DNA from 2 places in the Streptomyces sp. NPDC057694 genome. Region 2 is predicted to be linked to the other one. Evidence: riboswitches for the same ligand, from Rfam matches in the RefSeq annotation. Region 2 holds a riboswitch; the other holds the start of a gene.
The links. A riboswitch is a leader RNA that binds a small molecule or an ion and turns the genes downstream of it on or off. The one in region 2 is predicted to bind cobalamin.
Positions count from the first base shown of each region.

Region 1: it holds a riboswitch for cobalamin, as region 2 does, so the genes downstream of both, ACFVDP_RS08900 ((2Fe-2S) ferredoxin domain-containing protein) here and cobN (cobaltochelatase subunit CobN) in region 2, are expected to answer to the same signal.

Region 1 covers NZ_JBHVIX010000002.1:433,619-444,786, forward strand. Annotated here, with positions in the region: gene scpA (methylmalonyl-CoA mutase) at 1-833, shown strand, start outside; gene meaB (methylmalonyl Co-A mutase-associated GTPase MeaB) at 846-1,844, shown strand; gene ACFVDP_RS08895 ((2Fe-2S)-binding protein) at 1,873-2,550, opposite strand; gene ACFVDP_RS08900 ((2Fe-2S) ferredoxin domain-containing protein) at 2,547-2,945, opposite strand; cobalamin riboswitch at 3,007-3,129, opposite strand; gene ACFVDP_RS08905 (NUDIX domain-containing protein) at 3,158-3,634, opposite strand; gene ACFVDP_RS08910 (patatin-like phospholipase family protein) at 3,716-4,948, opposite strand; gene ACFVDP_RS08915 (anti-sigma factor family protein) at 5,086-6,234, opposite strand; gene ACFVDP_RS08920 (RNA polymerase sigma factor) at 6,231-6,758, opposite strand; gene ACFVDP_RS08925 (ABC transporter ATP-binding protein) at 6,866-7,642, opposite strand; gene ACFVDP_RS08930 (ABC transporter ATP-binding protein) at 7,632-8,480, opposite strand; gene ACFVDP_RS08935 (ABC transporter permease) at 8,484-9,338, opposite strand; gene ACFVDP_RS08940 (ABC transporter permease) at 9,356-10,408, opposite strand; gene ACFVDP_RS08945 (ABC transporter substrate-binding protein) at 10,424-11,168, opposite strand, start outside.
Region 2 covers NZ_JBHVIX010000027.1:73,994-85,161, reverse strand. Annotated here, with positions in the region: gene ACFVDP_RS37035 (NAD(P)/FAD-dependent oxidoreductase) at 1-563, opposite strand, end outside; gene sigJ (RNA polymerase sigma factor SigJ) at 683-1,630, opposite strand; gene ACFVDP_RS37025 (polysaccharide lyase family 8 super-sandwich domain-containing protein) at 1,737-4,235, shown strand; gene cobN (cobaltochelatase subunit CobN) at 4,248-7,922, opposite strand; cobalamin riboswitch at 7,955-8,080, opposite strand; gene ACFVDP_RS37015 (cobalamin biosynthesis protein CobG) at 8,159-9,439, shown strand; gene ACFVDP_RS37010 (precorrin-8X methylmutase) at 9,454-10,110, shown strand; gene ACFVDP_RS37005 (precorrin-2 C(20)-methyltransferase) at 10,107-11,168, shown strand, end outside.

The sequences.
Region 1 (11,168 bases), on a different contig from region 2:
CGGCCGCGCGCACGCAGGCGCGGATCGACTCCGGACGGCAGCCCGTCATCGGCGTCAACAAGTACCGCGTCGACTCGGACGAGGAGATCGACGTCCTCAAGGTCGACAACTCCTCGGTGCGCTCCCAGCAGATCGCCAAACTGCGCCGGCTGCGCGAGGAGCGGGACGAGACGGCCTGCCAGGAGGCGCTCGACGCGCTGACGAGGGCGGCGGACGGTGACGGCAATCTCCTGGAGCTCGCGGTGCGTGCGGCGCGCGCGATGGCGACGGTCGGCGAGATCTCGGACGCGCTGGAGAAGGTCTACGGCCGGCACGCGGGGCAGATCCGTACGATCTCCGGTGTGTACCGCAACGAAGCAGGGGAGTCCGGATCCGTGGACCGGACCCGCGGCCGCGTCGACGAGTTCGCCGAGGCCGAGGGGCGCCGGCCGCGCATCCTCGTCGCCAAGATGGGCCAGGACGGGCACGACCGCGGCCAGAAGGTGATCGCGACGGCCTTCGCCGACCTGGGCTTCGACGTCGACGTCGGCCCGCTGTTCCAGACCCCGGGCGAGGTGGCGCGGCAGGCCGTCGAGGCGGACGTGCACATCGTCGGGGTGTCGTCGCTCGCCGCCGGGCACCTCACCCTCGTACCGGCGCTGCGCGAGGCGCTCGCCGAGGAGGGACGCGAGGACATCATGATCGTGGTGGGCGGGGTGATTCCGCCGCAGGACGTGCCCACGCTCCTGGAGATGGGCGCGGCGGCCGTGTTCCCGCCCGGCACCGTGATCCCGGACGCCGCCCACGACCTGGTGTCGCGCCTGGCGGCGAACCTCGGGCACGGCGACGAGTGAGCCGGTGACGGTGTGCCCATCGATCTCGATACGTACGTCAAGGGTGTCCTCGCCGGGAAGCGGGCGGTCGTCGCGCGGGCGATCACGCTCGTCGAGTCCACCCGCCCCCAGCACCGGCGGCTCGCACAGGAGTTGCTGACCGAGCTGCTCCCGTACAGCGGCCGGGCCCGCCGGATCGGCGTCAGCGGGGTGCCGGGGGTGGGGAAGTCGACGTTCATCGACGCGTTCGGCACCCTGCTGACCGGGCTCGGCCACCGGGTGGCCGTGCTCGCGGTCGATCCGTCGTCCAGCCGGACGGGCGGTTCCATCCTGGGCGACAAGACGCGGATGGAGCGGCTGGCGGTCGATCCGGCCGCCTTCGTACGCCCCTCCCCCACGGCCGGGACGCTCGGGGGTGTCGCGAAGGCGACCCGGGAGTCGATCGTCGTCATGGAGGCCGCCGGGTACGACGTCGTCCTGGTGGAGACGGTCGGCGTGGGCCAGTCGGAGACGGCTGTCGCGAACATGGTCGACACGTTTCTGCTGCTGTCGCTGGCGCGGACCGGCGACCAGTTGCAGGGCATCAAGAAGGGTGTCCTGGAGCTGGCCGACGTCATCGCGGTGAACAAGGCCGACGGGCCGCACGAGCGTGACGCGCGGTCGGCGGCGCGGGAACTGTCGGGCGCGCTGCGGCTGATGCACGGCAAGGACGCGTTCTGGACGCCTCCTGTGCTGTGGTGCAGCGCCCGTGAGGAGAGCGGGCTCGACCAGGTCTGGGAGCGGATCGAGCAGCACCGTTCGCTCCTCGACTCGACGGGGCGGCTCGCCGAGCGGCGCCGTACGCAGCAGGTGGACTGGACCTGGACGATGGTGCGCGACGAGCTTCTCGGCCGGCTGCACGCCGATCCCGCGGTGCGGGCCGTGACGCCCGGTCTGGAGCAGCGGGTCAGGGACGGCGAGCTCACCGCGACACTGGCCGCCGAGCGGATCCTGGACGCGTTCCAGGAGCGGGACACGCGGGTCGGGGACTGATCCGCCCTGCTGCCCGGCCCGCGGTCGGTCACGGGGTCAGGCAGCAGTCCCCGCACTTCCCGCCGCCCGGGGCCCGGTAGTAGAGGCAGCAGCTGTTGCGGCGGAAGGTCGGACCGGGCCCGGTGATCCGGCCGGTGCCGCGCAGCCGGCCCGTGTCCAGCAGTTCCCGCGTCAGGCGGGTGAGCGGGCCGCGCAGGGCGGGCCGGGTTCTCAGCAGTTGCGCCGCCGAACCGACCAGCGCGGACGCGGAGTTGCCGGCCAGCAGGCCCGGTGCCACCTTCACCGTGAGGCCGCGCTCGACCTCCCTCAGCACGCCGTCGGCCTCCGCGAGGACGGCTTCCAGGGGCGACGGCAGGCGGGCGGCGAGCCGTCCCCGCGGGCCGACAAGGCGCAGGTCCGTCCCGTCACCGGACCACTCCACGCCGCTCATCGTCGGCACGATCCCGTGCACGAGAGCGCAGGCGAGGACCGGCGACCAGAGCCGGGCCGCGAGTCCCAGGTGCGCGACGGAGACGCCGACGCGTGTCTCGGCCGTCCCGAAGCGGTCGTTGACGGCTCGGGCCCGGTCTGCGAACCCGTCGCGAAGAGCGCCGCCCCGTTCGTGGAACGGCGCGGGCGCGACGGTGTCGAGGGCGAAGAATCCACCGAGCCGCGCCACGTCGCGCAGCGCCTCGGCGACCTGCTCCGGCGGGACCTCGGCGGTCATGGCGTGAGAGGAGCGCGGCGCGGGGGCTGGATGAGATAGAGGTCGAGGATGTCGGGCCGGGCCGCGACACCGGGTCCTCCCGCCCGTACCCAGTCCGCTATGTCTTCCGTCGCGTCCCGGTCGTTGACGAGCCCGAGCCACACCGGCCGGGCACCAGCCGCCCGGCCGGCTGTCGACGGCTGTACGACGACGACGTTGGCCTGCTCGCACACGTCGAGGCATTCGGAGATCCGGACCGGGGCGATCTGGCGCAGCCGCGCGGTCTGGGCCGCGTGATCGGCGTCGACCTTGACGGTGCCGCAGCAGCAGTCGCGGCACACCACCACCCGGCACGGGACCGTCCGGTCCTCCGTCGACCCGGTCTCGTCGGTCTCGTCGGCGAGCCGCTCAGGCATGCCGCGTCCTTCCTCTCGCCGGGGAGTTCCGCCCCGGGGTGCTTCGAGGAGGCGACAGCGTGAGTCTCCTGGCTCTCGGGTCCGCGCTCGTCCCGGCCTTCCCACCCGCGCGGGGCAGTGGCTCGTCGGGATCCGCTCGCCGATCACAGTGGCGGTACCGCACCGGATTCACACCGGTTTCCTCGGGCGGCTGTCGCCCTTGTCCTCGGTCATCATGCCATCCGCGCCGACGGCCCGAGCCTGCCCATGGTCCGCAGGAGCGGCACCAGGTGGTGTTCGACCGCCGGGGCGAGCCGCAGGTCCGGGTCGTGCCCGTCGGTCCAGCGCAGGGCGGCCAGTTCGGCTGCCGGGACCGGCTCCCCGACGAGGTGCGTGGAGAAGACGGTCAGGTGCATCGGTACGCCCTCCAGCGCCGCCCGCTCCTCGACCACCGCGAGATGTTCGAGCGGCCCGGTCGAGACACCCAACTCCTCCGCGAGTTCTCGCTTCAGGGTCTCCTCCGGCCGCTCCCCCGGCTCGGGCTTGCCACCCGGCACGTAGAACACGTCCGGCGCGGCCTGCTTGCTGACGACGAGCAGCTTCCCGTCCTCGATCACGGCCGCGGCGACGACCTTCATGACCGCCGCGTCGTCCGCGCGGTCCGAGTCGTCCGCGCGCGCCGCGTGATCCGTCTGATCCCTCTGATCCATTCCTGCATTGTGCAGTGCGGCTGCCCGCCCTTTCGGCGGCGGCCCGGATCGGTGGCGGTCACACGGTCCGCCGGACGGGCCCTACGCGGCGTCGGTGCGCCACAGTTTGCCCGGGTCGTCGCCCGCTTCGTCCAGGATGATCCGGGCGTCCCGTTGGCCGAGCTTGATGGCCTCGCCGATGAACTCCGGTTCGAAGAACAGGTAGCTGAGCAGTTCGCCCCGGCTCTGTCCCGGGCCCAGGAGCGCGGCGAGGAACATCAGGTCGGGGTTGGTCAGGCGGCGCACTCCACGGAAACTGGTGTCCAGTACGTACTCCGCCTTCTCGCCGAGCTGGTCCGCCTGGCCGGGCAGTGGGCCACCGAAGAGGTACTCGATGACGGTGTACGGGCGTCCGCGCGGGCTGATCCGTTTCGCCCCGGACTCGAGCAGCTCGTCGACCTTGCCGAGCGTCCGCGTGTCCTCCACCATGCGATCGCCCATCAGGCCGGTGAGGATCTGGGCGACGACGTCCTGGACGGACGGCACGGGTTCGTCCTGGCAGTCCGTGGAGTGCGGCAGATCGCGCAACGGTGTCGTGGCGACGATCACGACGCGGCGCGCGCCGAGCGAGATCGTCGGCTTGATGGGGGCGTTGAGGCGTACACCGCCGTCCATGTACCAGCAGCCGGCCGGTCCGATCCTGACGGGCGGGAACGCCACGGGAATCGCGGCGGACGCCATCACATGGTCCTCGTTCAGGACGGTACGGGTGTAGTCCACCGCCCGGTCGGCGTCGGAGGCCGGCAGCCTCGCTGCTGCCGGTCCCTCGGCGAAGACCTCGGTACGGCCGCTGCCGAAGGCCGTCGTGGCCACGGCGACCGCCTGTACCGCGCCGTCGGCCAGGTTGGCGTGGAGCTGGTTCCAGTCCACCTTCGTCCGCAGCGTGGTCCGCAGGGGGCTCGTGTCGAGCAGGCCGGCCAGGGGCGCGCTGGACGGGTTCACCACCCTGGTCAGGCACTGCCGCAGGATCGAGGGCAGGGCCGTCAGCAGGAACGGCCTGAAGACCTGATCCTTCGTCAGTCCTTGCCAGGCCGCGACCACTTCGTCGGCGGCCTGGTGGGCGGGCAGGTGGGCGAACGAGGCGAAGAGCACCGCGTTGAGCGCTCCCGCACTGGTACCGGTGAACAACGTCGGCCGCTGCCCGAACCGGTCGAGCTCCGGCAGCAGCGTCGCCAGCATGCCGGCCTCGTACGCGCCCCGCGCCCCGCCCCCGGCGACCACGACGCCGATCTCGCCGCTCGCCGAGAATGACGCGGAAGCCTCGTTCTCCGGCATCGCCCCTCCCTGATCGGCGTCGCCCTGTCGCGGCCGAAGCGGTTCTGCGGTGTGACATCGGCCGCCGGGTCGATGCCACTACAGCGGGCGGGACGACGCAACGGGGGAACCGGCCATGCCCCATGGCCGCGCCGAGCCTAGAGACGGCTCATCGACGCCATCGCGTACAGCAGCTCGACGACGGCCGTGGGGTCGCCCTGTTGGCCCGTGGCCGCCTCTCGTGGGGCGAGATGGCCCGCCGCGACCCGGCAGAACGCCACTTCGGGCAGGACGATGTGGCTGACGCAGTTGTCCGGGCCCGCCGGGCCGTCGGCGGCGTCCAACGGCAGGTACCAGTCGCCTCCGCTCTCGCCCTCGATCTCAAGGCGCACACTGCGCGGCGACGCGTCCGGCTGTGTGAGAGGCAGCGGCGGCGACGCCAGTCCCGCCTGCCTGCGCGCCGCCAGGATCGCGGGGAGCATCTGCACGGCGACCCCGATGAGTGTCCGCAGGTGCTCGGGCACGGGAGGCGGGTACGGATGGTCCACGGCGTCCGCGATGTCGGTGGCGTGGATCCAGGTCTCGAAGGCCCGGTCGAGCAGGGCCAGGCGCAGGGGCAGGACGACGTCGTCCCCGTAGGGCACGGCGATGTCGGCCACTCCGTTGCCGCTGAACGAGCAGGTGCGGATCAGCTCGTAGGCGTGGTCCCGCCAGGCACGCCGGACAGGGTCGGGGCTCTCGTCACCGGACGCGCCGGTCGCCTCGCGGTCCTGCTCCGTCTGCTGCCACAGCGCCTTGGTCCGTGTCTCCGGATCGGACGACAGGTCCTGCGCCCGCTGCACGGGGTCCGGCAGACCCAGTGAACGGGACACCGAGCCGTCCACCGCGAGGAGATGGCCGAGTACTCCGGACACGGACGTCCGGTGGGTGGCGGAATCGTCGCCCTCGAACCACTCCAGCTGGACCGGGGACCGCCACTCCTCGTCGCTCATGTCGGCCAGCAACGAACCGAGTCGGGCGGTCTCCACGTCGTACGGCTGGGCGTAGTCGGGCACGGCGATCTGCGGCGGGCGGGCGCTCAGGCACGAGCCGAGGACCTCGGCCCGCAGCGTGGGGGCCAGGTCGAGATCCATGTGGGGATGCAGCAGTTCGAGGGAGGCGCGCAGCCGTGCCGCCTCCTCGGTGCAGGGCGCACACGCGGCGAGGTGCGCGTCGACCTCCGCCGTCTCCTGCGCGGAACAGGCGCCCAGGGCCCATGCGCCGAGCAGGTGCTCGAGGCGGGAGTGCCCGTCGAAGTCACCGCTCATCGTCCGTCCTCCCCGGCAGTGGCATCGGTACTTGCGAGCATGTTCAACCCGTCCCGGAGTCTGCGCAGTATCTCGCCCTCCGCGACGCCGAGTTCGGTCGCGGCCCGGCGGTAGTCCATCTTCTCCGTGTGCACGAGGTGGATCGCCCCTCGCATGCCCCGGTTCATCGAGCCGATGACCGCGTCCGCCCACTCGATCCGGGCCGCGGAGAGGCGGGCGTCGGGGCCCGGCGCCGCCACGCTCCCGGCGGTGCGCTCGTGTCGGTCCAGCGTCGCCATGACCAGCCAGGTGCCCAGGCGGTACCGCCCCGGGTCGAAGGCCTGGGGGTGCTGCCACAGGTGCGTGAAGACACCCACCACGAGATCGCGGGCGGCCTGCTCCTCGCCCGTCAGCCGCGCCGCCACTGAGTGAAGCATGCGGGCGTAGCGGTCGTAGACCTCGCCGAGCACCGCGGCCTCGCCCCGGACCAGCCGAATCTGGACCTGCCGTTCCCACCGTGCCGCGTCGTCGACCGGGTCGACCATGCCCCTCCTCGGGTCTTTCACGTGCTGCCGCACACACCAACGTACCCAGTGAATGTTGTCATGCGACAACTCGCCCGCGCATGAACTGTATTGATCGATGAGGGAGTTCAGTCGGATCGTTCCTGATCCCTCTGTGCGGCGGCGAGGCGGGGGACGGCGTCGCGCAGGGCGCGGGTGGCGGGGTGTTGAGGGTTCCGGAGTACGTCGGTGAGGTCGCCCTCCTCCACGACGCGGCCGTGGTGCAGGACGAGTACGCGCGGGCAGAGCTGCTCCACCACCGCGAGGTCGTGGGAGATCAGCAGGCAGGAGAGCCGGTGCTCGGTGCGCAGGCGGCGGAGCAGGTCGAGGATGCGGGCCTGGACGGTGGTGTCCAGGGCGCTGGTCGGTTCGTCCAGGATCAGGAAGCGCGGCCGCACGGCAAGGGCGCGGGCGATCGCCGCACGCTGGCGCTGCCCGCCGGAGAGCTGGTGCGGGTAGCGCGCGGCGTGCTCGGCTGTCAGGCCCACGTCGGCGAGGAGTTCGGAGACGCGGTCCTGCTCGGTGCCGCGCGGCACCATCCGGTGGGCCCGCAGCACCTCGCCGATCGCCCTGCCCACCCGCATCCGCGGATCGAGCGCGCCCTCGGTGTCCTGGACGACGATCTGTACGGCACGGCGGTACGAGCGCGGCCACCGCGTGCCGTCGAGGTCGACGCCGCGGAAACGCACCGCGCCGCTCGTCGGTGCCACCAGGCCCAGCAGGCAACGGGCCACCGTCGTCTTGCCCGAGCCGCTCTCGCCGATCAGTCCCAGGCCGAACGGGCCCTCGGGCAGGGTCAGGTTCACCCGGTCCACCACGGTCGTGCCGCCGTACGCGACGGTCAACTCGCGTGCCTCAAGCACCATCGTCGGGCCCTTCGTCGGGTGCGTCTGTCGGACCGGGCACCGGCCGCCCGCCCAGTCGCGGTGCCGCCGCCAGCAACTGCCTGGTGCGCTCGGCGTGCGGTGCGGTGACCAGGTCGGCGGCGGGTCGGTCCTCGATCACGCGTCCTCGGTGCAGCACGGCGATGCGGTCGCACAGCCTGGCCAGCAGTGCGAGGTCGTGGCTGATGAAGAGCACAGCCGTGCCGTGTTCCGCGCGCAGGTCCGTCAGCAGGGTGCAGATCTGCGCCTGGGCCCGCACGTCCAGCGCGCTGGTCGGTTCGTCGGCGATGAGCAGTCGCGTACCGAGTGCCGACGCCAGGGCGATCGCCACGCGCTGAAGCTGTCCGCCGGAGAGCTGGTGCGGGTAGCGGGTGAGGTGGGTGGCGGGCAGCCCCACGCGCTCCAGTGCGGCCGCGGCGCGGCGCCGGGCCCCGGCGCGGCTGCGTCCGTGCAGGCGCAGCGCGCGCAGCACTGTCACACCCACCGGCAGTACCGGGTTGAAGGCGGCGGCCGGGTTCTGCGGGACGAGTGTCATCGTGGAGCCGCGCAGCTGCCGCAATCGTCGTTCCGGCAGCGACAGCAGCTCCTCGCCGGCCAGCCGGATGCTGCCGGACACGTGAGCACCCGCGCGTCGCGTGAGTCCCAGCACCGTCAGCCCGACCGTCGTCTTCCCCGCTCCGCTCTCCCCCGCCAGGCCCAGGAACTCACCCTCTTCCAGAGACAGTTCATCGACACGGACCACGGGTTCGACGTCCGCGGCGCCGAATCTGACGTGTACGTCGCGCAGTTGCAGCCATGCGGTGTCCTGGACGGTGACCACTGCTCAAGCCCGCTGGGTGGGCCGCGGGACGTGACGGGGGTCGAGGCGGTCGCGCAGGACGTCGCCGATCAGGAAGCACACGCCCGCGACCAGCATGATGGCGAGGCCGGGAAAGGTGCCGATCCACCACTGGGTGGTGAAGTAGTTCTGCGACTGCTCCACCATCAGGCCCCAGTCGGGGGTCGGCGGCTGCGGGCCGAGGCCGAGGAAGGACAGTCCGGAGGCGACGAGCAGCACTCCGCCGACGTCGGTCGACGCCTGGACCAGGAGCGGGGTCGAGGCGTTGGGCAGGACGTGGCGGACGAGGGTGCGTCGGTGTCCGAGGCCGAGGGTCCGGCACGCCTCGATGTACGGGCGGCCGACGACCGACGCGGTCTCCCCGCGCACCAGCCGGGCGTACCAGGGCCACCACGTCACGGTCAGCGCGACGGTCAGTCCCACCGGACCGGGTGCCAGCACCGTGGCCAGGGCCAGGGCGAGCAGCAGGGCGGGCACGGCCAGGAAGACATCGGTGAGGCGCATGAGCAGTTCGTCGAACCAGCCGCCGAAGTAGCCGGCCACCACACCGATCGCGGTGCCCGCGACCAGCGAGGTCGTGACCACGGCCACCGCGACGAGCGGCCCGATGCGTGCGCCGTACAGCACGCGGGAGAAGACGTCGCGGCCCAGTTCGTCAGTGCCGAACCAGTGCGTCGCGGAGGGTGGGCGCAGGATCTGCGCGGTCTCGGCGGCGCCGGTCGCGTCCGCCGGGTACGGGGCCAGGACCGGTGCGAACAGGGCCACGAGCGCAATGAGCGCCACTCCCCCGAGGGCCACGACCAGTGCCGTCCGGCCGCTGTCGGTGCGACGCGCCTTCACCGTCACCCCACCCCGCCTCACCGCAGTGCGACGCGCGGGTCGAGGGCGGCCTGTGCCAGGTCGACGGCCAGGTTCGCGGCGAGGTAGAGCAGGGCGACCAGCAGGGTCACCCCCACGACGGCCGGTACGTCGAGCGACTGGACCGCGTCGGCCGCGTACCGGCCGAGCCCCGGATAGTCGAACACCGCTTCCACGAGGAAGGTGTTGACCAGCGAGTACCCGAAGATGAGCGCGAGGGTCTGCAGGACCGGGTTCCATGCGAGCCGCAGGGCGAAGCGGCCGAGGACGGCACGTTCGGGGAAGCCGAGAGCGCGCACCATCTGGATGTGCGGCTCGCCGACCGCGTCAAGGATGCTCGCCCGCACCATCCGGGCGAGGACGGCGGCGGGGTACGAGGCCACCACGAGCGCCGGCAGCAGCAGATGATCGAAGAGGTCGGCCGCCGCCGCACCGTTCCCGGTGAGTACGGCGTCGAGCAGGGGCAGGCCGGTGACGGTGGTCACCGGATGCGCGGCGCGCACCGCGCGGTCGTAACTGCCCGCGATCGGCAGCAGGGAGAGCCGGCTCGCGAAGAACATCTGCAGGAGCAGCGCCAGCCAGAACGTCGGAATCGACGCGCTCAGCAGCGCGCCGGACCGCACCAGCCGGTCCGGTGCCCTTCCGTGCCACCGTACGGCGGCCAGTCCGGCGGGGATGCCCACGGCCACCCCGATGAGCAGTCCGGCGAGCACCAGTTGCAGGGTGTTGGGCAGCCGGGCGAGCAGATCGGTGAGGACGGGACGGTGGGTGAGCACCGACACGCCCCAGTCGCCGCGCAGCACCCCGGCCACGTACGACACGATCTGCGCGGCGACGGGGCGGTCGAGGCCCAACTCGGCTCTGATCCTGGCCCGTTCCGCGGCCGAGGCCCGCGGTCCCGCCCAGACCCCGGCCGGGTCGCCGGGCACCACCCGTGCGATCAGGTACGTCAGCACCACCACCCCGACGGCGACCACGGCCGCGAGCACCGAACGGCGGGCCGCGTAGCGGATCGCGGGCAGACCGCGGCCGCCGTCCGTGGCGCGCTCCATGTCCACCTCCGGGGTTCAGCGGTGGGTGAGGTCGTGGACGAACACGACGTTGGCGTACGCCGGGTTGTCGACGAAGCCCTTGACGTCGCTGTTCAGCACCCGCTGATAGGTGTTGGTGCCGAGGAAGAGCTGCGGCGCGTCCCTGATGATGATCTCTTGCATCGTGCGGTAGGTCCGCTCGGCTTCGGCCGGGTCCGTCGCCGTGAGCGCGCCGACGCGGTCGATGAGGCGGTCGAGCCGGGGGTTGGAGTAGTAGGCGAGGTTGTAGGAGATCTCCTTCTCGGTGCGGAACACGTTGCGGAAGTACGACAGCGGCTCGGGGTCGTCGGGCCACCACCACATGACGAAGATGTCCTGGCGCTCGTTCACGTTCTTCTTCTTTGCGCGCGGCCACTGCGCCGACGCCCAGGCCAGGCCCTCGACCTTCAAGTCGATTCCGAAGGGGCGCAGTTGTGCCTTCATCAGGTCCCCGAGCGTGCGGACGGTGTCCTCGCCCGCGGGGTAGGTCATCTCCAGCTCGATGGTCCGGCCGCTGCCCGGGCCGTATCCGGCCTCCTTCAGCAGCTTGCGGGCGCGATCCTGGTCACCCGGCAGACGCAGCGTGGTGGTGTGTCCGAACATGCCCTCGGGGATGACTCCGTCGGAGGCCACCAGGGCTCCCCTGCTCGCTTTGACGAGTTCCCCGTAGTCGAGCGCGTCCGCCACCGCCCGGCGCACCCGGATGTCGTCCAGCGGTTTCTTCTGGGTGTTCATCAGGCCG
Region 2 (11,168 bases):
AGCCAGTCGCCGAGGGCGCCGCGGGCGGCGAGCGCGACGTCCAGGTCGGGGCGGGCCTCGGCGATCTCGGTCGCGGCCTCCACGCCGGTGAGTCCGGCGCCGACGACGACCACCGGCTGTCCCGGGGCGAGTTCGGCCAGCCGCTCGCGCAGCACCAGGGCGCCGGAGCGGCTCGCGATCTGGTGGGCGTGCGCGGCGACACCCGGGACGCCGTGGTCGTCCCAGCCGCTGCCGAGGGCGTACACGAGGGTGTCGTACGGGAGCCCCTCCTCGCTCTCCCCCCGTTCGCCGGCGAGCGTCACCTCCTTGCGCTCGGCGTCGACGGCGGTGACCCGCGCGATCCGCACCTCCACGCCCGTACCGGCGAACATGTCGCGCAGCGGGCGGCGGGCGAGGTCCTGGCCGGTGGCGAGCTGGTGCATGCGGACGCGCTCGACGAAGTCCGCTTCCGCGTTGACGAGGGTGATGCGGACGTCGTCGCGGTGCAGCCGCCGGGCGAGGCGGCCGGCGGCGATGGCTCCGGTGTAGCCGGCGCCGAGGACGACGATGCGGTGCTGCTGCATGGCGGGCTCCTACAGGCTCTGGCCGCCCCCGTTCCGGGCGGGCTCGCCTCTTGAACCGGACAGCCCCGCGTTTCCTGACACCACCACGACGTGACCCGCGTCACATCATGTCGGGGCGCTCAGAGGAACGCCGCGAGCACCGGCTCCCCGTGGTCCGTGGCCGCCCAGGTGCGCGTGGCGCGCTCCAGCTTGTCGGGGTTGACCTGGCTGCGGAACGAGACGATGCCGCCGTCCCCGAACTCCGGGCACATGACGCCCACGACCCGGCCGTCGAGAACGGCGACGACCGCGACCGTGCCGTTGGCCGTCGTGACGTACACGTCGGGCGAGCCGCCGACCAGGTCCCGCTTGGACCTGGCGGGCTTGAACAGACCCCGCATGAACGTCGCGACCGCCTTCGCGCCCACGAACGCGCTCGCCCGCGCAGGCACCTTCCCGCCACCGTCGCCGATCGCGGTGACGTCCTGGGTGAGGAGCGCGACCAGGGGCTCGGTGCGGCCACTGGTGGCGGCCGCCAGGAACTCCTCCACGACGCGCCGGGCGGCGGCCTCGTCGATCTCGGTGCGGGCCCGGCCGTCGGCGACGTGCTTCCGGGCGCGGTGGAAGGTCTGCTGGCTGGCGGCCTCGCTGATGTCGAGGATCTCGGCGATCTCCCGGTGGGAGTACGCGAACGCCTCTTTGAGGACGTACACCGCCCGCTCGTTCGGGCTCAGCCGCTCCAGGAGCACGAGGACGGCGTACGAGACCGAGTCGCGCTGCTCGGCGGTGGCGGCCGGGCCGAGCATCGGGTCACCGGCGAGCAGCGGCTCCGGCAGCCAGGCGCCGACGTACGTCTCGCGGCGGGCGCGGGCCGAGGTCAGCTGGGTGAGGCAGTGATTGGTGAGCACCTTGGTCAGCCAGGCCTCGGGCACCTCGATCCGCCCGATGTCGGCGGCCTGCCAGCGCAGATACGTCTCCTGCACGGCGTCCTCTGCCTCGCTCGCCGAGCCGAGCAGGCGGTAGCCGATGGCTTCCAGGCGGGGCCTTGCGGCCTCGAAGCGGTCCACGTCGCGCACGGTCACGGCCATGGCACCGGATCCTAACCCGCACCCTTGTCTCCTCCCAGCCCGTCTGCTTGACTCCCGCCGCCGCTCACCTGCCCCGTCCCGTCCCCTCACGTCGTGGAGGAAGCCGATGGAGATCACCCGCAGACGACTGCTCGGAGTGCTGGCGGCGAGCGGGGTGCTCGCCGCCGTCCCCGCCGGTCCGGCGAGCGCCGACGAGACGGCGGACGGAGTGGCACGGCTGCTCGCGAACACGATCGGTGTCTTCGCGGGCACCGAGGAGGCCAACTCCCGTACGGAGACGGCCGCCAAGGTCGCGGCGGTCGAGCGGACGGCGCGGGCGAACCTGGCGTCGTGGGACGCGGCGAACGGCGAGGACGAGCTGTTCGCCGGTGTCCCTCTCGGCACCAGCGACCCGAACCTCTCCACCACCTACCAGCGCCTGTACGAGATAGCCCTGGCGACCCGCACCCCGGCCGTCTCCGGTGACCTGTACGGGAGTTCGGCGGTCCAGCGGCGCGTCGTGGACGGCCTGTCCTGGCTGCACACGCACTTCTACGGCGACCAGTCCCAGGGCTACTACGGCAACTGGTTCACCTGGGAGATCGGCATATCCCAGTACGTCACCCGCACGCTCGTCCTGCTCGCCGGCACCGACAGCGCCTCCGCCGCCCTGACCGGCGCCTACGTCGACTCCATGGACGCGTATCTGCGCAACGGCAAGGACGGCGACGTCGACCTCGACTCGCGGTTTCACACCGGCGCCAACCTCGCCGACATCACCACGAACCGCATCCTCCAGGGCGCACTCGTCGGCGGCGGTGTCGGCGGGGCCCGCATCACCAAAGCCCTCACCGACCAGCTGACCGTCTTCGCGACCATCGACCCGTACGCGCTTCGGCACGGGGTGACGGACGGCCATTACGCCGACGGGTCCTTCATCCAGCACGCGTCGGTCGCGTACACGGGCTCGTACGGGAAGGGCCTGCTCAGCCGGGTCGTGCAGACCCTGAAGATCCTCGACGGGACGGGCTTCGCGAACGGCGCCGAGCTGGTGCCCGTCATCGACGGATGGGTGCGGAACGGCTTCGCTCCGCTGATCTTCGAGGGCTGGATGATGGAGGCCGTGAAGGGGCGCTCGGTCTCCCGCACCGGCACCGGGTACGCCGACGTGGCCACGGTCGTCGAGGCGGTGGTCGATCTGGCCTCGCTCGCGACGGGCGACCGGGCGACGGCCCTCGCCGGGTACGTGAAGCACGTCCGGGCCACGTCCCGCGCCGCGCTCGACCCCGCGACGTTCGTGTCGCCGCTGAGCGTCGTCCGCTACACCGCGATCCTCGCCGACACCTCGGTGCCCGCCGCCGACCTCAACCCGCCGGCCCGCTCCGTCGCCTTCAACGCCATGGACCGCACGGTGCACCGGCGGCCCGGCTACGCGTTCGCGCTGTCCCGCAGCTCACGGCGGATCAGCAAGTACGAGTACATGAGCGGCGAGAACCTGCTGCCCTGGTTCCAGGGCGACGGCGCCCACCACCTCTACCTCTCCGGCCAGGACCAGACGCAGGCGTTCGGCGTCGACTACTTCACGACGGTCTCCCCGTACGGCCTGGCGGGCGTGACGGCCCCGGTCGAACTCCGGCGCTCCGTACCGGAGTCGTACGACGGAGACCTCTTCTACGACAACCCGTCGCACCCCCTGAACTTCACGGCGTCGTCCGAGTCGCAGAACAAGTACGTGTACTTCCCGACGGCGACGCAGGCGTACTCGGGCGGGGCCGTGCTCGACGGCGTGTACGGCGCGGCGGGCTGGGTGGCCTCGGACGACGTGCCGTGGCGCGACAAGCGGGCCGGGATCCTCCCCGACGACTTCGTCGCCTACCGCGCCGCACGAGCGACCCGTTCCTGGTTCCTCTTCGACGACGAGATCGTGGTCGTCTCGGCGGGCGTCGGGGACGCGCCGGGCGGCGGCCGGGCCGTGACGACGACGGTCGACGCGCGGATCGCCGCCGCGGGCGACCGGGTCGCGGTCACCGGCGGCGACGGCTGGACCCACTGGGCCAACACCACGCAGAACGTGTCCGTCGGCTACCTGCGCCTCGCGGGCCCGGCACCGAAGCCCCGCCTCGCCACGGTGACCCGCAGCCGCCGCACCGTCCGCACCACGAACCCGGACACACCGGTGACCAAACAGGTCTTCTCCCTGACGCTGGAACACCCGGCAGACGCCCGACCCACCTCGTTCGCCTACGCGTTGCTCCCGAACGCCCCCGCACGAAGGCCGCACACCCCGGTCCGCCTCCTGTCCAACACCCCGCACCTCCAGGCGGTCCACCACCCCGCCCTCGCCCTGACCACCGCCAACACCTTCACGCCCGGCACCCACCGCACGGCGGGCCTGACGGTGCAGGGCCCGGCATCGGTCCTGGTACGCCGGGAGAAGACGGTCACCGTCGCGGTCGCGGACCCCACGACGACCCGCGACACGATCACGGTGCTGCTGCCCGGCCGCCCCCTGCGCAAGATCTCCGGCGACGAGGCGATACACGTGAGCCGGGCCCCCGGCGGGACCCGGCTCGACGTGAACACGCGGCACGCTTACGGGCGGAGCTTCACGGTGACGCTCCGCTAGAACCTGCCGGGTTCAGGACTCGTCCGCCTCCAGGTCGCCCTCGGTCTCCAGGTACACCTGGCGCAGGGCCTCCAGGACCTGGGGGTCCGGCTTCTCCCACATGCCGCGGGACTCGGCTTCCAGGAGGCGTTCGGCGATGCCGTGCAGGGCCCAGGGGTTGGCCTCGGAGAGGAACTGGCGGTTCGTCTCGTCGAGGACGTACGTCTCCGTGAGCTTGTCGTACATCCAGTCGGCGATGACGCCGGTCGTGGCGTCGTAGCCGAACAGGTAGTCCACGGTGGCGGCGAGTTCGAAGGCACCCTTGTAGCCGTGGCGGCGCATCGCCTCGATCCACTTCGGGTTCACGACGCGGGCCCGGAACACCCGGCTCGTCTCCTCGACGAGCGTGCGCGTCTTGACCGTCTCGGGGCGCGTCGAGTCGCCGATGTACGCCTCGGGGGCCGTGCCGCGCAGCGCGCGCACGGTGGCGACCATGCCGCCGTGGTACTGGAAGTAGTCGTCGGAGTCGGCGATGTCGTGCTCGCGGGTGTCCGTGTTCTTGGCGGCGACCGCGATCCGCTTGTACGCCGTCTCCATCTCGCCCCGGGCCGCCTTGCCGTCGAGGCCGCGGCCGTACGCGTAACCGCCCCACACCGTGTACACCTCGGCGAGGTCGGCGTCGGTGCGCCAGTCCTTGGAGTCGATCAGCTGGAGCAGGCCCGCGCCGTACGTGCCCGGGCGGGAGCCGAAGATGCGGGTGGTGGCCCGGCGCTCGTCACCGTGCTCGGCGAGGTCGGCCTGCGCGTGGGCGCGGACGTGGTTGTGCTCGTCCGGCTCGTCCAGCGAGGCCGCGAGGCGCACCGCGTCGTCCAGCAGGCCGATGGTGTGCGGGAACGCGTCGCGGAAGAAGCCGGAGATGCGCAGCGTCACGTCGATGCGGGGGCGGCCCAACTCCTCGTACGGGATCGCCTCCAGGCCCGTGACGCGGCGCGAGGCGTCGTCCCAGACGGGGCGGATGCCGAGCAGCGCGAACGCCTCGGCGATGTCGTCACCCGCCGTACGCATCGCACTGGTACCCCAGAGGGACAGCCCGACGGAGGTCGGGTACTCCCCGCCGTTGTCCTGCTTGTACCGGTCCACCAGCGACTCGGCCAGCGCCTGTCCCGTCTCCCACGCAAGGCGGGAGGGAACGGCCTTCGGGTCGACCGAGTAGAAGTTCCGCCCGGTCGGGAGGACGTTCACCAGCCCGCGCAGCGGGGATCCCGAGGGCCCGGCGGGCACGAACCGTCCCTCCAACGCCCGTACGGAGTTGTCGAGTTCGGCGGTGGTGGCGTCGAGACGGGGGACGACTTCGCGGGCGGCGAAGGTCAGGATGTCAGCAACCAAATCCAGCCCCTCCGGCGATTGAGGAGCGGGGTCCGGGGCAGAGCCCCGTGACGCCAGCGCAATCGCCGCCGGAACCGCTTCGGGCGACCAGTCGGCGGCCTCCATCGCCTCGACCAGGCCCCGGGCCGCCGACTCAGCGGCATCAGCATCAGTACGGGTCGCCTTCGACTCGTCCAGCCCCAAAGCCTCCCGCAACCCCGGCAGAGCCTGACTCCCGCCCCAGATCTGCCGCGCCCGCAAAATGGCGAGAACCAGATTGACCCGGTCGGCACCGCCCGGCGCCTGCCCGAGCACATGCAGCCCGTCGCGGATCTGCGCGTCCTTGACCTCGCACAGCCACCCGTCGACGTGCAGCAGGAAGTCGTCGAACCCGTCGTCGTCGGGCCGCGCCTCCAGGCCCAGGTCGTGGTCGAGCTTCGCGGCCTGGATCAGCGTCCAGATCTGGGCCCGGATCGCGGGCAGCTTCGCCGGGTCCATGGACGCGATCTGCGCGTACTCGTCGAGGAGTTGCTCCAGGCGCGCGATGTCACCGTAGGAGTCGGCGCGCGCCATCGGCGGCACCAGGTGATCGATGAGCGTGGCGTGCACCCGGCGCTTGGCCTGGGTGCCCTCGCCCGGGTCGTTGACCAGGAACGGGTACACCAGCGGCAGGTCCCCGAGGGCCGCGTCGGGAGCGCACGCGGCGGACAGGCCGGCGTTCTTGCCGGGCAGCCACTCCAGGTTGCCGTGCTTGCCGAGGTGGATCATCGCGTCGGCGCCGAACCCGCCGTCGTCGGCGGAGGCCGCGATCCAGCGGTAGGCCGCCAAGTAGTGGTGGGACGGCGGGAGATCGGGGTCGTGGTAGATCGCGATCGGGTTCTCGCCGAAGCCGCGCGGCGGCTGGATGAGGATCAGCAGGTTCCCGCGCCGCAGCGCCGCGAGCACGATGTCGCCCTCGGGGTTGCGGGAGCGGTCGAGGAACATCTCGCCGGGCGGCGGGCCCCAGTGCCGCTCGACACCGTCCCGCAGCTCCTGCGGCAGCGTCACGTACCAGCGCTTGTAGTCGGCGGCCGGGATGCGGACCGGGTTCTTCGCGAGCTGTTCCTCGGTCAGCCACTCCTGGTCGTGGCCGCCCGCGTCGATGAGCGCGCGGATCAGTTCGTCGCCGTCGCCGGAGGCGAGGCCGGGGATCCCGTCGGTGTCCCCGAAGTCGTAGCCCTCGTCGATCAGCCGCTTGAGCAGCACGATCGCGGAGGCGGGGGTGTCCAGGCCCACCGCGTTGCCGATCCGGGAGTGCTTGGTCGGGTACGCGGACAGGACGAGCGCCAGCTTCTTGTCCCGGGCCGGTATGTGCCGCAGGCGGGCGTGGCGGACGGCGATCCCGGCGACGCGGGCGGCGCGCTCGGGGTCGCCGATGTAGGCGGGCAGCCCGTCCTCGTCGATCTCCTTGAAGGAGAACGGGACGGTGATCAGCCGGCCGTCGAACTCCGGCACCGCGATCTGCGTGGCGGCGTCGAGCGGCGATACGCCCTCGTCGTTCGCCTCCCAGTCGGCGCGGGACGAGGTCAGGCACAGCGCCTGGAGGATCGGCACGTCGAGGCCGGTGAGCGCGCCCGCGTCCCAGGCCTCGTCGTCGCCGCCCGCGCTCGCCTCGGCGGGGCGGGTGCCGCCCGCCGCGAGGACGGTGGTGACGATGGCGTCGGCGCCGGTCAGCGCTTCGATCAGCTCGGGCTCGGGGGTGCGCAGCGACGCCACGTACAGCGGCAGCGGGCGGGCGCCGGACGCCTCGATCGCGTCGCACAGGGTGTGCACGAAGGCGGTGTTGCCGCTCATGTGGTGGGCGCGGTAGTAGAGCACGGCGACCGTGGGGCCGCCGGCCTGCGACGCGGGCCGGTCCAGGGCGCCCCAGGAGGGCGCGGGCTGCGGCGGCTCGAAGCCGTGGCCGGTGAGCAGCACGGTGTCGGAGAGGAAGCGGGCGAGCTGCTCCAGGTTCGCCGGGCCGCCGTGCGCCAGGTACTTGTGGGCCTCGGCGGCGATGCCGACGGGCACCGTGGAGGCCGCCATCAGCTGGGCGTCCGGCGCCTGTTCACCGGTGAGGACGACCAGCGGCACCCCGGCGGCGGTCAGCCGGTCGATGCCGTCCTGCCAGGCGCGGACCCCGCCCAGGAGCCGGACGACGACCAGGCCCGCGCCGTCGAGCAGCGCGTCGAGATCGTGCTCGACGCTGATCCGGGAGGGGTTCGCGAAGCGGTACTCGACCGGGGTGTCCTCCGCGGCGTTCGCCGCTCGGGCGCTGAGCAGGTCGGTGTCGGAGGTCGACAGGAGCAGCAGCTGCTGGGGCATGCGTCGGCTGGCCTTCCTCGGGGTGTCCGCGCCCCGGGTGGTCGTTCGACGGCAGGAGTTCCTGGCTCATCCCGTGCCGGGCACGGGACTCACAGTGGCGGGACCGCGCCGGATTCGCACCGGCTTCCTCCCCTGTCGCCGTCGCTGGCGATGTTGGTCTGTGCGGCCATCGTACGGGGCCGGTGCGCACCCCGGTACGGGGCGCTCGTCACAGCCCCATGGGTATGCTCCCCGGCATGTCCCCCACCCACATATCCGCTGATCCCGCCCGGGGCGACGCCTGCCCGGGCGCGCTGCGGCTGCACGCGGCGGACGACGGTTTCCTGGCGCGGGTGCGGATTCCCGGCGGGGTGCTGACGGTGACGCAGGCGCGGGCGCTGGGCGCTCTCGCGGGGCGGCTCGGGGACGGCGTGCTCCATCTCACCTCGCGGGGAAACGTTCAGCTGCGCGGGCTGCGGGACGGCTGCGGCGGCGAGTTGGCGGACGCTCTGAGCGCGGCCGGGCTGCTGCCGTCGCCCGCGCACGAGCGGGTCCGCAATGTGGTCGCCTCACCCATGTCGGGGCTCGACGGGGGCGGGCACGTCGACGTACGCGGGTGGCTGCGCGGGCTCGACGCGGCGCTGATCGCGAGTTCCGTCACGCCCGAACTGTCCGGACGGTTCCTTTTCGCGCTGGACGACGGTCGCGGGGATGTCGCCGGGCTCGGCCCGGATGTCCTTCTTCGGGGGCTGCCCGGGGGCGACGGGCTCCTCTCCGTCGGGGGTGTGGCGTTCCGGGTGCCGTACGAGGACGCTGCGCGGGCTGCTGTGAGCGCGGCTGAAGTCTTTGTGGAGGCGGCCAGGGAGGTCTCCGATCGCCGGGTGTGGCGCGTCTCTGAACTCGGCTTGCCCGAAGGCGAGTTGACGGCCCGCCTGTCCCGTCGCCTGGGACTGCGCCCCGTAGGGGCGCGGGGAACTGCGCGACCAGCCACGACGAACGCGCACCCGACGACGGGCACGGGGCTCCGCCCCGGACCCCGCTCCTCAAACGCCGGAGGGGCTGAATGTGCCGGACCCGGCGTGGAAGAGCGCCCCGTAGGGGCGCGGGGAACTGCGCGACCAGCCACGACGAACGCGCACCCGACGACAACCGGCATCGCCCTCCCCTTCGGTACGGCCACCCCCGACCAGTGGGCGGACCTCGTAGCCCGCGCCGCAGAACTCCCCGCACAAGAACTCCGCGTCACCCCCTGGCGCCGCATCGTCATCCCCGGCGCCACCGAAGAGGAACAGCACCCCGAAACCCCCTGGACCCGCGTAGGCGCCTGCATCGGCAGCCCGGGCTGCGCCAAGTCCCACACCGACGTCCGCGCGGACGCCACAGCCCACCTCGCCGAGGCCCACCCGACCCTGCCCACGTACTGGTCGGGCTGCGACCGCCGCTGCGGCCACCCGGCAGGGACGACGTACATCGACATCACGGCCCGCCCGGACGGCGGCTACGACACGACCACCCGCACCACCCCACAACCCAGTTGAAAGAGCCGAACCCCATGTCCCTGTACGACTACGAGAAGGACGGCGCGGCGATCTACCGCGAGTCCTTCGCCACCATCCGCGCCGAGGCCGCGGCAGGCCTCGCCGCGCTGCCCGCCGACGTCGCCCAGGTCGCGGTCCGCATGATCCACGCCTGCGGCCAGGTGGATCTCGTAGCGGACATCGCGTACTCCGCCGGGGTCGTCGCGAAGGCCCGCGAGGCACTGCGCGCGGGGGCACCGATCCTGTGCGACGCCCGGATGGTCGCGAGCGGCGTCACGCGCAAGCGGCTGCCCGCCGACAACGAAGTGATCTGCACCCTCAACGAACCCGAAGTGCCTTCCCTCGCCGCCGAGTTGGGGACCACGCGGAGCGCCGCCGCGCTGGAGCTGTGGCGTGACCGCCTGGAGGGCTCCGTCGTCGCCATCGGCAACGCCCCCACCGCCCTCTTCCACCTCCTGGAGATGATCGCGAAGGGCGCCCCGCGTCCGGCGGCGATCCTCGGCATCCCGGTCGGCTTCGTCGGCGCGGCCGAGTCGAAGGACGCGCTCGCCGCGTCCGGCCTGGGCCTGGAGCACCTGATCGTGCGGGGCCGGCGCGGCGGCAGCGCGATGACGGCGGCGGCACTGAACGCGATCGCCACCGAGGCGGAGATCCTGGAGGACCGGGCATGAGCGCCACCCCCGAGACCACGGGCAGGCTGTACGGGGTCGGGCTCGGCCCCGGCGATCCCGAACTGCTCACCGTGGCGGCCGTGAAGGCGATCGGCGAGGCCGACGTCGTCGCGTACCACTGCGCCCGGCACGGCCGGTCCATCGCCCGCTCGATCGCCGCGCCGTACTTGCGCGAGGGCCAGATCGAGGAGCGGCTGATGTATCCGCTCACCGTGGAGACGACGGACCACCCGGGCGGCTACCGGGGCGCCCTCGACGACTTCTACGCGGAGGCCGCGGCCACGCTCGCCGCGCATCTGGACGCGGGCCGCACGGTCGCGGTGCTCGCGGAGGGCGACCCGTTCTTCTACGGCTCGTACCAGCACATGCACAAGCGGCTCGCGGACCGCTACGACACGACGGTCATCCCCGGTGTCACCTCCATCAGCGCGGCGGCGGCCCGGCTCGGGGAGCCTCTGTGCGAGGACAAGGAGACGCTGACCGTCATACCGGGCACGCTGGACGAGGACGAGCTGGCGGCGCGGCTCGCGGCGGCGGACTCGGCGGTCGTGATGAAGCTGGGCCGTACCTTCACCAAGGTCCGTACGGCGCTGGAGAGTTCGGGCCGGCTCGACGACGCGCGGTATGTGGAGCGGGCGTTCATGGCGGGCGAGCGCACCGGCCGCCTCGCCGACATCGACCCGGACTCGGTCCCGTACTTCTCGGTGGCGGTGCTGCCGTCCCGGGTCGAGACCGAACCGGCCGGGGCGCCGGAGCGCGGCGAGGTCGTGGTCGTCGGCACCGGTCCGGCGGGCGCGCCCTGGCTCACCCCCGAGTCGCGCGGCGCCCTCGCGAACTGCGACGACCTTGTCGGCTACACGACGTACCTGGACCGGGTTCCGGTCCGGCCGTGGCAGCGGCGGCACGGTTCGGACAACAAGGTGGAGTCGGAGCGCGCCGAGTTCGCCCTGGACCTGGCCCGGCGCGGGCGCCGGGTGGCCGTCGTGTCGGGCGGTGACCCGGGCGTCTTCGCGATGGCGACGGCCGTGCTGGAGGTCGCCTCCGAGGAGCGGTACGCG